Regions from separate parts of the Mesorhizobium sp. YR577 genome, predicted to be linked through region 2. Evidence: predicted binding sites of a transcription regulator. Region 2 holds the regulator's gene; each other region holds the start of a gene.
The links. Region 2 encodes LexA, which represses DNA repair genes until DNA is damaged. Its sites were predicted from a motif close to TGTTCNNNNTGTGTTCNG; they were not measured.
Positions count from the first base shown of each region.

Region 1: a site for LexA is predicted at 2,248-2,265, ahead of ssb (single-stranded DNA-binding protein). Genes of this name have one in related genera too.
Region 3: a site for LexA is predicted at 2,679-2,696, ahead of BM413_RS15890 (ATP-dependent helicase). Genes of this name have one in related genera too.

Region 1 covers NZ_FPBI01000007.1:156,547-160,903, forward strand. Annotated here, with positions in the region: gene uvrA (excinuclease ABC subunit UvrA) at 1-750, opposite strand, end outside; gene BM413_RS12250 (dual specificity protein phosphatase family protein) at 1,712-2,170, shown strand; gene ssb (single-stranded DNA-binding protein) at 2,381-2,908, shown strand; gene BM413_RS12260 (MarC family protein) at 3,004-3,636, opposite strand; gene gyrA (DNA gyrase subunit A) at 3,891-4,357, shown strand, end outside.
Region 2 covers NZ_FPBI01000015.1:169,006-173,362, forward strand. Annotated here, with positions in the region: gene BM413_RS21810 (ComEC/Rec2 family competence protein) at 1-1,662, shown strand, start outside; gene lexA (transcriptional repressor LexA) at 1,683-2,402, opposite strand; gene glp (molybdopterin molybdotransferase MoeA) at 2,576-3,781, opposite strand; gene moaC (cyclic pyranopterin monophosphate synthase MoaC) at 3,782-4,270, opposite strand; gene trpC (indole-3-glycerol phosphate synthase TrpC) at 4,274-4,357, opposite strand, start outside.
Region 3 covers NZ_FPBI01000010.1:71,053-75,409, forward strand. Annotated here, with positions in the region: gene BM413_RS15885 (hypothetical protein) at 1-59, shown strand, start outside; gene BM413_RS15890 (ATP-dependent helicase) at 104-2,632, opposite strand; gene BM413_RS15895 (glucose/quinate/shikimate family membrane-bound PQQ-dependent dehydrogenase) at 2,886-4,357, shown strand, end outside.

The DNA of each region.
Region 1 (4,357 bases), on a different contig from region 2:
GCCGGTCTGGCTGGCGTCCAGCGGCCGGTCAGCGAATTCGGCGACCGCAAGTCCGTCGGCGAGCTTCAGCGCCGTCTCGATGGAATCCGCCAGGCGCGTTGCCAGATCGCCGCGCACGACGACGCGGTCGACCACGACGTCGATGTCGTGCTTGTACTTCTTGTCGAGCGCTGGAACATCGGCGATCTCGTAGAAGACGCCATCGACCTTGACGCGCTGAAAGCCCTTCTTCAGGAGCTCTGCCAGTTCCTTGCGGTACTCGCCTTTGCGGCCGCGCACCATCGGCGCCATGATGAACAGGCGCGTGCCTTCTTCCAGCGCCAACACGCGGTCGACCATCTGCGAAACCGTCTGGCTCTCGATCGGCAGGCCGGTCGCCGGCGAATAGGGAACGCCGACGCGCGCGAACAGCAGGCGCATATAGTCGTAGATTTCGGTGACGGTTCCGACCGTCGAGCGCGGATTGCGCGAGGTCGTCTTCTGCTCGATCGAGATAGCTGGAGACAGACCGTCGATCTGGTCGACATCCGGCTTCTGCATCATCTCGAGGAACTGACGCGCATAGGCCGAAAGGCTCTCGACATAGCGGCGCTGGCCCTCGGCATAGATCGTGTCGAACGCCAGCGACGACTTGCCCGAGCCTGAGAGGCCGGTCATGACGATCAACGAATCCCGGGGAAGGTCGAGATCGATGTTTTTCAGATTGTGTTCGCGCGCACCGCGAATGGAAAGATATTTATGATCGGCCATGCCGGTCCGCCGCCTCAATTCAAGAAAACTGTTGGATTGGCCCGTCTGTCCGGCCATCCCGTCATGTAGGTATTTTTGCCGCTCTGTCGAGGGACGCCCAACCCTCTCCGTCAGCAGGGTTTAGCCGCCTTTGCCCGCGGGGAGCAAGCGAAAAGAACAAAGGCCGAACACGCTCCTGACATATTGTGCATAAGCCATATGGCTTTGTTACAGGCCGATCACATTTTTGCCGGCAAGGCTTCGCGTGGTTGACGCCGAAAAATCGAAGGAGCAGACTTCCTATGTCATCTGGAGCCGAGCATCCTTCGATGTTCTTCGCAGCCGGTAGGCGGTTTGCGAGACGCCGCAAACCAGCGAATAAGCGCTTTGGAAGACTTTGGAGAAACTGACAGAGGAGCGAGGTATGACCCCACCTGACAGTCCCAAATGGCTCTGCAAATGCGCGGAGCCGCGCCAGGCATAAGTGCCCGGGCTTGCCCGGCAGACTGTGACCTGCCGTCCCCAAAAAAGAAAATCAGAGACCACTAGTCGGATCGTTGGCTGAAGCCGCGTAGCATCCGAAAGCAAAGCCGGTAAAACACTCCCGGCAGTTGGCAAAAATGTCATCAAAGCCTCGACCGCTCTTGAATGAGCGGCGAGGCTGTTTTCATGATCCCGACAGACATCCCGTCGAAAACGCCGTTTGACGCCACAATAACAAATCTCCGCCGCCGTGCCGCCTCACGGCTAACCGCGATTTGCCGCAATCGCTGGGGAAATTGGCGCTCGCCAATGCCGACGTCCTTTTTCATCAAGACGAGGCATCGCCCGGTTTCGCGAGGCCTTGAGTATGACGGTGTTTGGGAAGCGGTCGGTGCCTGCGCGAGCGGGTGTCTGGATTGCGGGGGCTCTCGCACTGCCTCTGTTGGCGCTTGGTGCATTCCTTTGCGATCTGCAGCTTTCCGGAAACTTCCATACGGTCGTGCCCGGCGAACTCTATCGCGCGGCGCAGCCGACGCCGCGCCAGCTGCAAGAATACGCCGACAAATACGGCGTAAAGTCCGTCATCAACCTCAGGGGACCGCATGATGGCTTCGCATGGTACGAAGCGGAGAAGGCGGAAAACGCGAGGCTCGGGATCAAGCAGATCGATTTTCGCGTCAGTTCGATCACCGAGATGGACAGCAAGGAGATCGCCAGGCTTGTTGCGATAATGCGCCAGGCGAGGAAACCGCTGCTCGTTCATTGTCAGTCGGGCGCTGATCGCAGCGGATTGGTTTCGGCGCTCTATCTGGCCGCGGTCAGCGGTGTAGATATCAAAGAGGCGGCGCGCCAGCTTTCAATCAGGTACGGGCATTTTTCGATGCCTTTCAGCCGTACCTACGCCATGGACCTGACTTTGGAGGCATTTGGTGCCGCATCCGCTCAACCCAGCAGCTAAGTTTCGATAATTGCGGCTTTCGGTTGAAAAAGACGTGAAATCGGATGGCGGCGCTTGAAATACGGTGAATTGCTGTATAGAACAAAATGAGAACAAACAACTTGTGGACAGAGCCTGAATTTCATCCCCGTTGTGGCCGGGATGGTGTCTATGGGCTAAGGTGTACCGGCAAATTTGCCGATTTTGTTAGGATAAGCGCGGAGCGGTGTCATGGCGGGTAGCGTCAATAAAGTCATTCTGGTTGGTAATCTCGGCGCGGATCCGGAAATCAGGCGGTTGAACTCGGGTGAGCCGGTCGTCAACATTCGTGTCGCCACCTCCGAAAGCTGGCGCGACAAGAATTCCGGCGAGCGCAAGGAAAAGACCGAGTGGCACAATATCGTCATCTTCAATGACAACCTCGCCAAGGTCGCCGAGCAGTATCTGAAGAAGGGCATGAAGGTCTATGTCGAGGGTCAGTTGCAGACCCGCAAATGGACGGACCAGACCGGCAATGAGCGCTACACGACCGAAATCGTGCTGCAGAAGTTCCGCGGCGAATTGCAGATGCTCGACGCGCGCGGGCAGGGCGGCGACGGCGGGCAGGTGAGCTATGGCGGCGGCGGTGGCCGTGGATCGGATTTCGGCCAGTCCGGCCCGAACGATGATTTCAACCGTGGCGGTGGCGGCGGTGGTGGAAACCGAGGCGGCGGTGGCGGTGGTTCGTCACGCGATCTCGACGACGAAATCCCGTTCTGAGTGACTTTTTCGCGGGGGCGTTCAACGCTCCCGCGAACCCGTTTTCTGTCTAGAAAGACTTTGCCGATAGTCTTTACGGCTGCCTTTGAAATCGATCAGCCTGCCGCCACCATTGCCTTGATGCCATCGGCAACGAACTGGACGGCCAGTGCCGCCAGGATGACGCCGAGAAGTCGCGTCAGGATCGAACGGCCGGTCTGGCCAAGCAGGCCGTCGATGCGCTCCGCCAGGATGAAAACGAGGTAGGTGAGGGCAAGGCACAGGAAGATGATGCCGACCAGTGCTGCCTGCGCGGCCCACCCCGGAAATGAGCCTGACAGCAGCACCGTCGCCGAGATGGCGCCTGGCCCCGCGATCAGCGGGATCGCCAGCGGAAATGCCGCAATGTTGTGGATGTGATCCTTGGTGATCGCCACGTCCGAAATCTTCTCCTTGCGGTCCTGCCGTTTCTCGAAAACCATCTCGAAGGCAATGAAAAACAACAGGAAACCGCCTGCGACGCGGAAGGCAGGCAGGGTGATGCCGAACACCGACAGGATCGACGCGCCGGCAATCGCAAACAGCGCCATGACGCCGAAGCCGATGATGCTGGCGCGGATCGAAACCTGACTGCGCTGCGCGCGTGTCATGCCCCGCGTAACCGCAAGGAAGATCGGCGCCAGCCCGGGCGGATCGATGGTCACCAGGAGCGTCACGAAGGCGTTGAAAACACTGTCGAAATTCGGCATTCCGTGTCCTCCTGCAGGCAGGCTACATTGCCGGCTTTCCGCGCGCCAGTCCCCTCACGGCAAGATCAGGGCAAAGGCCTCCTGATTTCTTGGGAGGCATATTTTCGACATGGTGTCGCAGGATTGCCCGAATCGTCGGTATCCATTTGAATTTGTGGCGAAAAACAGTTCTGGAAAAAAGCGCTCGGTATTGGTGAAATCGGTATCGTTCCTATATAAGAGGGCAGTGATTCTCCTAGTTTAAGTGATCCGATTTGACCGACCAGAAATTACCGGGTGGACCCGGCGGCCCCTCCGATATCGAGCCTATCTCGATCATCGAGGAGATGCAGCGTTCCTATCTCGACTATGCGATGAGCGTCATCGTCAGTCGTGCGCTTCCGGACGTTCGCGACGGGCTGAAGCCGGTTCACCGGCGTATCCTTTTTGCCGCCCATGAAAGCGGCTACCACTGGAACCGCAAATATGTGAAGTCGGCGCGCCCGGTCGCCGACGTCATGGGTAAATACCATCCCCACGGCGACGCCTCGATCTATGACGCCTTGGTTCGCATGGCGCAGGATTGGTCGCTGCGCGTTCCGCTGATCGACGGGCAGGGCAATTTCGGCTCCATCGACGGCGATCCGCCTGCGGCGATGCGCTATACGGAATCGCGCCTGACCAAGGTCGCGCACGAGCTTCTGGAGGATATTGACAAGGATACCGTCGATTTCCAGGAAAC
Region 2 (4,357 bases):
GGCATACGCGCCGGCATTCCCGAAGACATCAACGAATCGATGCGCCGCACCGGCATCTACCACATCATCTCGATCTCCGGGCTGCACATGGCGCTTGTCGCCGGCACCGTGATGGGCTCATTGCGCGCGGTATTCGCATTGTTTCCCGGCTTTTCGTCGCGCTGGCCGGTCAAGAAATATGCCGCCGCCGCTGCTTTGGTCGCGATTGCCTCCTATCTTTTCATCTCCGGTGGCGAGGTCGCGGCCCAACGCAGCTTCATCATGCTCGCGATCATGCTGACTGCGCTGCTGTTCGACCGCGGTGCGCTGACCATGCGCAATCTGGCGATCGCGGCCATCGTCGTCATTGTAATTTCGCCGCATGAGGTTATCGGCCCGAGCTTCCAGATGTCTTTCGCGGCAACGGCTGCTCTGGTCGGCGCTTATGCCTTGTGGGCGGAGAGGCGTTCGCAAAGGTCAAAGCCTTTTGTTCCTCCGGGCAATGCGTCACTGATTGCCGGTTTGACCAAGCGCACGATCGGCTCGGTCGGTGCACTCGCCATGACCTCGATCATCGCCGGTCTCGCGACGACCGCATTCGGCGCCTATCATTTTCAAAGGGTTTCGCCGCTCAGCCTGCTCGCCAATCTCGGCGTCATGCCCGCCGTATCGATCCTCGTCATGCCTTTTGCTGTCGCCGGTTCATTGGCGATGCCGCTCGGCCTGGATGGCCCGTTCTTCTACGTTATGGGCAAAGGGCTGACGGCGATGATCGTCATCTCACAATGGATATCGGATCGCTCGCCCATCGACGCCGTCGGGCTGGTTTCGGGGCGATCCCTGGTATTGCTCACCGTCGCGCTGGTGATTGCGACGATGGCCTCGACGTGGCTGCGGTTGCTCGCAGTGCCTTTCGCGCTCGCAGGAATGCTGCTTCTGGCAGATGTGCGAGCGCCAGACATTCTCGTCTCGGAAGATGCGAGACTGGTGGCCGTACCGGTCGATGATGAAAATCTCGCAGTCAACCGCGCGCGGCCGAACGAATTCACCATCGAAAACTGGAAGCGGGCGCTGTTGTCGGAATATCTGATCAAGCCGGTCGATACGATCAATGATGCCGGCAAGAAAAGGTCGAGCCGGGCTGGGCGCCGTAATTCACCAACCGACGCGTCCTTCGATGATTCCGCGGAAATTGAAGCGGCCGACCTTGCATCAAGCGATACGGCCGTTTCGTCGGGACAATCTCGCGAAAAGCCGGTGAACTCGCTCGCTGCTGGTTTCGATTGCCATAACGGTCTGTGTCTGGCGACGCACAGATCGGGCGCAATCATCGCTCACGCTGCCGATTGGCGTTCCGCGCGACGCGCGTGCGACTATGCCAGCCTCATCGTGATCGACGACGCGACTGCCGAGGATGTCTGCGAAGACGCCGTCCCGCTGGTTGTCACCAAGCGCGAACTGGCCAAGTTCGGCAGCGCCGCCGTCTATCTCTATGGCGACATTTCGGATCGTCGTGCCGAAATTCGTTTCGCGCTGACACAACCATACCGCCCCTGGCATACACAACGAGCATTTTCTCGAGAGGCGAGAGGACTGCCGCCTTATCAGCGGAGAGAAAGTAAGCCGGCGAACAATCAGTTAAAAAAGTCGAGATACTCAAATTCGCGAAGCGCCAAACCATAGTCAGGCGCTGCCGCGTGTCGTCAATAACGCCGGATCAATCCCACCAGCTTGCCCTGGACCTTCACACGGTCAGGTCCGAAAATCCGCGTTTCATAGGCTGGATTGGCGGCTTCCAGCGCAATGGAAGCGCCCTTGCGGCGGAAGCGCTTGAGCGTGGCTTCCTCTTCATCTACCAGCGCAACGACGATTTCGCCGGGGTTTGCCGTATTGGCATTGCGGATGATCACCGTGTCGCCGTCAAAAATACCGGCCTCGATCATCGAATCGCCTTTGACTTCAAGCGCATAGTGCTCGCCGCCCATGATCATCTCCGGCGGCACGGAGATTGAATGCGTCTTGTGCTGGATGGCTTCGATCGGCACACCGGCAGCGATCCGGCCCATTACGGGGATCGAAACGGCGGAGCCGACATCATCATTCCCGGCTACAGGGCCGCGCGCAGGTTCCGGGGGGCGTCGACCTAGGCTGCCCTCGATGACGCTCGGCGAGAATTTCGCGCGCTGCGGTGCCAGCCCGGGGGCCATGGAGTCGGGCAGGCGGAGAACTTCGAGTGCGCGAGCGCGATTCGGTAGCCGGCGAATGAACCCGCGCTCTTCAAGAGCAGTGATCAACCTGTGGATGCCGGATTTCGATGCCAGATCGAGCGCTTCCTTCATTTCATCGAAGGAAGGCGGGATTCCCGCTTCTTTCATCCTCTCGTGGATGAACATTAGAAGCTCGTGTTGCTTGCGCGTCAGCATGGCCACCCCCGAAGAATCAAACCAAAAACAAAACCAGAACAAACACTATCTGTTCCATTTGTGTTCTGCAACCGTTTAAATTTTAATGAATATCTTAAGGTACTGGAAACAATACGCGAACGCGCCGATATTGGAACCAGTCGATCGGATATGTGCCGATCGATAGGCCTGACCTAGCGAATCCTCAGGACGGTGCATGGCGCACCAGCCTCGGCCGCCGGCGCAAAAGGTTCGCGGATGATCAACGCATTGGCCTCGGTGAATGTCCTCAGCATTGAGGAATCCTGGATCTCGAACGGCGTCGCTACGAGCCCGGCATCGTCGTCTCGAAGAACGGCGCGCACATAATCCTGGCGCAGATCGTTGGCCTGCATTGCTGCGCCGAGGAAAGCCTCATGGATATCAGACACATGGTGCCGCCCGCCAAGTCGCGACAGCAGCGGCTTCAGGAACAGATGCGAGCAGACAAGACTCGCCACCGGATTTCCGGGCAAGCCGATGCAGCGGGTGTGCCCGAGTCGGCCGAACATCAGCGGCTTGCCGGGCCGCATAGCGATCTTCCAGAAATCGAGCTTTACGCCTTCGCTGGTCAAAACGTCGTGGATGAAGTCGTGATCGCCGACGGATGCGCCGCCCAGAGTCACGATCACGTCTGCGCCGGCCTCCATGGCTCGCTTGATCAGCGCCGCGATGGCCTCCTTGCGATCGGGCGCGATGCCGAGGTCGAGCACCCTTGCGCCAACCGATTCGGCGATCGCTGCCACGCCGAAGCTGTTCGAGGCGATGATCTGGTCGGGGCCTGGTTCGCTGCCCGGCGGCAAAAGCTCGTCGCCGGTGGCGATGATCGCCAGCAGCGGCTTTTTCACGACGGGAAGGCGAGGGTGGTTGGCCGAGGCTGCAAGCGAAAGCGCACCCGCGTCCAGGACCCTGCCTTTGTCCAGCAGCAGGTCGCCTGTGGAAAAATCGAGGCCCCGGCGCCTTATGTGGCGACCGGCATCCACCGTTTCGGTGACCTCTACGGTTCTGCCATCGAGCTTTCGGGTGTTCTCCTGAATGACGATGGTATCGACACCATCCGGCATCGGCGCTCCCGTGAAGATGCGGACGGCCTGACCCGGCTCTACTTTGCCGGCAAAGCGCCGCCCAGCCGGAGCTTCGCCGATAACGTGCAGCGTTGCCGGGACATTGGCGACGTCAGCACTGCGCACCGCATATCCATCCATGGCCGATGCGTCGAACGGCGGTTGCGTGCGCAGCGCTCGTACAGGTTCGGCCAGCACGCGCTCGGCAGCCTCGGCCAACGCTACGGATTCCGCGTTGCCGGGACCGGCGCCATCTAGCAGTCGCTGTAGGGCCTCGGCGACCGGAAGGAGTGCCATCTATGCGTCCACCCGGTAGTCGCCGGATTTGCCGCCGGTCTTCTGGACCAGCCTGATGCCGGAAATGACCATGCCGCGATCGACGGCCTTGGCCATGTCGTAGATGGTCAGGCAGGCGACGGAAGCCGCCGTCAGCGCTTCCATTTCGACACCGGTCTTGCCGGTGACGCGGGCAAGTGCGGTCACGCGCAGGCCGGGCAGGGAATCGTCAGCTTCGATGTCGACCGAAACCTTGGTTAGGAGCAGCGGGTGGCAGAGCGGGATCAGCTCATGTGCCCGCTTGGCCGCCATGATGCCGGCGATGCGCGCAGTGCCAAGAACATCGCCCTTCTTGGCGTTGCCCTCGCGGATCAGTTTCAGCGTTTCGGGCAACATGGTGACAAAGCCCTCGGCGATCGCCGTGCGCTCTGTTTCAGCCTTTTCGCCGACATCGACCATATGCGCCTGGCCTTCGACGCCGAGATGGGTGAGGGCGGGTTTGCCGCTCATGGCCTAGCCATTTACCGCTTGCGCGGCCTTGCCAGTCAGCAGCGCACGCGTTGCCGCTGCCACGTCCTGCTGCCGCATCAGGCTCTC
Region 3 (4,357 bases), on a different contig from region 2:
AGCGCTACGTCGATCTCGCGGCGGAGGCGGCGGAGAAGCTGAGGGCGATGCGGGGGTAGGGCATCTCTCCTTCTCCCACAAGGGGAGAAGGTGGGGGCGCACCTCAAACCCCCGTCACAAACCCATCCAACACCCGTTTCTGTCCGGCCTTGTCGAAGTCAATCGTCAGCTTGTTGCCATCGACGACCGAGACATTGCCGTTGCCGAATTTCTGGTGGAACACGCGGTCGCCGACCTTGAAGGGCGAGGGGGTGTCGGAGACGGATTTGGCGACGAGTTCGCCTTCGATGGTGCGGCTTTTGACCGAGCCGCGGCCGGCGCCATAGCCTGAATCGGTCTCGCCATAGCCGATGCGCTCCACCGCGTGGCCGGAGCGCGAGCCCCAGTTGCGGTCGGTTGCGTCATTGCGGTTCGCCTGTGCGCGCTGCCAGCCTGGTGTGGCATAGGTGTTGGAGAATGAGCCGGAATCCTGGCCGACATTGTCGAAGCGCGACGCGCCATAGGGGTTCTGGCGACCGCCGCGCCCGCCGGCGAAGGAGCCGCCGCCGTAGCCGCCATAGCTGTTGCCGGCTTCGGCCACTTCGACATGGGCCTCGGGCAGTTCGTCGAGAAAGCGCGACGGGATAGTGGATTGCCACAGGCCGTGGATGCGACGGTTGGAAACGAACCAGATGTGCAGGTTCTTCTTGGCGCGGGTGACGCCGACGTAAGCCAGCCGGCGCTCTTCCTCCAGCCCGGAACGGCCGCCTTCGTCGAGCGAGCGCTGGTGCGGGAACAGGCCTTCCTCCCAGCCGGGGAGGAAGACGGTCTCGAATTCCAGCCCCTTGGCCGAATGCAGCGTCATGATGTTGACGGCGTCGAGGTTTTCGTTCTGCTCGCTGTCCATCACCAGCGCGACATGCTCGAGGAAGGAACGCAGCGACTCGTATTCCTCCATGGAGCGGATGAGCTCCTTGAGGTTTTCGAGCCGGCCCGGCGCTTCGGCCGAGCGGTCGTTCTTCCACATGTCGGTGTAGCCGGATTCCTCGAGGATCGTCTCGGCAAGCTCGGTGTGGGGCGTGTTGTCGAGCGCCTTCTGCCAGCGCTCGAAATTGGCGGCGACCTCGCGCAAGGCGGCGCGCGGCTTGGGCTTCAGCTCATCGCTTTCGGCGAGGTTTCCGGCCGCTTCCAGCATCGGAATGCGCAGCGCACGCGCCGTGTCGTGCACCTGTCTTATGGCCGCCTCGCCAAGCCCGCGCTTGGGCACATTGACGATGCGCTCGAAGGCGAGGTCGTCGGCCGGCTGGGCGACGACGCGGAAATAGGCCATGGCGTCGCGGATTTCCTGGCGCTCATAGAAGCGCGGGCCGCCGATGACGCGGTAGTTCAGGCCGAGCGTGACGAAACGGTCTTCGAATTCGCGCATCTGGAAGGAGGCGCGCACCAGGATGGCCATGTCGTTGAGCTTGTGGCCCTTGCGCTGGGCGGACTCGATCTCCTCGCCGACGGCGCGGGCTTCCTCCTCCGAATCCCAGGCGGCGTGGACATTGACCCGGGAGTCGTCGTCCTCGACCTTTTCGGTGAACAGCGTCTTGCCCAGCCGGCCCTCATTGTGGGCGATGAGGTGGGAGGCTGCACCGAGGATATGGGCGGTCGAGCGGTAGTTGCGCTCGAGGCGGATGACGGTGGCGCCGGGAAAATCCTTGTCGAAGCGCAGGATGTTGTCGACCTCGGCACCGCGCCAGCCATAGATCGACTGGTCGTCGTCGCCGACGCAGCAGACATTCTTCTGGCCCGGCGCGCCGGTTTCCTGCGCCAGCAGCCGCAGCCACATATATTGCGCGGTGTTGGTGTCCTGATACTCGTCGACGAGGATGTATTTGAAGCGCTTGTGATATTCCTTCAGCACATCCGGGTGCCCGCGGAAAATGCGGATCGGGTGGCAGAGCAGGTCGCCGAAATCGCAGGCGTTCAGCGTCTTCAGCCGGTCCTGATAGGCCTGATAGAGCTGGCGGCCCTTGCCGTTGGCGAAGGCGCGGGCGTCGCCCTCGGGAATTTCGGAGGGGCCGAGGCCCTTGTTCTTCCAGCCGTCGATCATCATGGCGAACTGGCGCGCCGGCCAGCGCTTGTCGTCCAGCCCCTCGGCCTGGATGAGCTGCTTGATCAGGCGGATGACATCGTCGGTGTCGAGAATGGTGAAATCCGAGCGCAGGCCGGCCAGCTCGGCATGGCGGCGCAGCATTTTCACGCCGATGGAGTGGAAGGTGCCGAGCCAGGGCATGCCTTCGACAGCCTCGCCGACCAGCAGGCCGACGCGCTGCTTCATTTCGCGCGCGGCCTTGTTGGTGAAGGTCACGGCGAGGATTTGGCTGGGGAAGGCGCGGCCGAGGCTGAGGATGTGGGCGATGCGGGTGGTCAGCACGCGCGTCTTGCCGGTACCGGCGCCAGCCAGAACCAGAACCGGGCCGTCGATGGTTTCCACCGCCAGCCGCTGCTCTTCGTTGAGGCCTTTCAGATAATCCGGGGCCGAACCCTGGCGGGCAGCCATGGCGCGCGCGGCAATGCCACCGCCTTGCGCCGGCGCGCGCGCAGGGGCGGCGCGAGGCGCGGGATCCTCGTCGAAGAAGGGCATGTCGTCTGGAAAGTCTGACATTTGCTCCGAATGTAGTGATTCGGGCCAGAAAGGCCAGAAGAAGCGCTAAAACAAAGCGCGAACAAGCCCGATCTGACGGTATCCGGCGCATAAGGCGTGTGTTTCGGCAGCTTGCGGCGGCGCAGGTGCTCCCATATCCGTCATTTGACAGTGTTTGCGGTTCGGCGGAAAACTGGCGCCTGACGACTCAACGCTTGGCCGTCGAGGGTTTGGCTTGCCTCGAACGGTCCCCGAAATCATAAGGGCAACGATCTTGGCAACGGTTATCACGGCGCTTGTCTTCCTCATTCTTGGGCTCTTCCTAGCCGGTGGCGGCGTGTGGCTCGCCACGGTCGGTGGCAGTCTCTATTACGTCATTGTGGGCATCGGCTTCCTGCTGACGGCGTGGCTGCTGTTCAAGCGTTCGGGGGCTGCGCTTTGGGTTTTCGCGCTGGTGCTGATCGGAACGCTCGCCTGGGCTATATGGGAAGTCGGTCTCGACTGGTGGCAGCTTGGCCCGCGAGGCGGTGTTGTCGTGCTTCTGGCGCTGTGGCTGCTGACGCCGTGGGTGCGGCGGCGCCTGACGGCTTCCGGCGGCGCAATACCGCTGGCGGCCGGCGTTCTTGCCGCACTGATTGCGGCAGGCGCGTCGATGACGGTCGATCCGCAGGACATTGCCGGCGAGTTGCCGACGGACAAGGTCGCCGCCACGCCGGATCTCGGCGGCGGCGACGTGCCGGCGGGCGAATGGCATTTCTATGGCCGCACGCAATATGGCCAGCGCTATTCGCCGCTCGACCAGATCACGCCTCAGAACGTCTCGACGCTGACGCCGGCATGGACCTTCCAGACCGGAGATGTGCGTACGTCGGCGGACGTGCCGGAAACGACCTATCAGGTGACGCCGCTGAAGATTGGCGACACGCTTTATATCTGCACCCCGCACAACTGGGCGATCGCCATCGACGCGGCGACCGGCAAGGAAAAGTGGCGCTTCGATCCCAAGATCGCCGAGGACAGCGACCGCCAGCACCAGACCTGCCGCGGCGTGTCCTACTACAATGACACCAAGGTTGCGGCCGGGCAGCCCTGTGCGCAGCGCGTCTACCTGCCGACCTCGGATGCACGCCTGATCGCACTCGATGCGGCCAATGGGCAGGTTTGCAGCGGCTTTGCCAATGGCGGCACGATCGATCTCTACGCCAACATGCCCTACAAGCAGCCGGGCTATTATTACTCGACTTCGGCGCCATTGATCGCCGGGGGCAAGATCATAGTCGGCGGTGCGGTCAACGATAACTATGCAGCTGACGAGCCGTCGGGCGTCATCCGCGCCTATGATGCCGACACCGGCGCGCTGGTGTGGAATTTCGATTCCGGCAACCCGGACAAGACGACGCCGATCGCTGCGGGCGAAACCTACACGGCGAACTCGCCCAACATGTGGTCCACGCCAAGTGCGGATGAGAAGCTCGGCCTGCTTTTCGTGCCGCTCGGCAACAAGACGCCGGACCAGCTCGGCATGGATCGCAGCGAGAATGTGGAAAAGTTCTCGTCATCGATCACCGCGCTCGATCTCAACACTGGGCAGATGCGCTGGGTGCGCCAGACCGTGCATCACGATCTGTGGGACATGGATATCCCGGCACAGCCAAGCCTGGTCGACATCAATACGGATAAGGGTGTGGTGCCTGCGCTCGTCGGCCCGACGAAGCAGGGCGACATCTATGTGCTCGATCGCCGCAC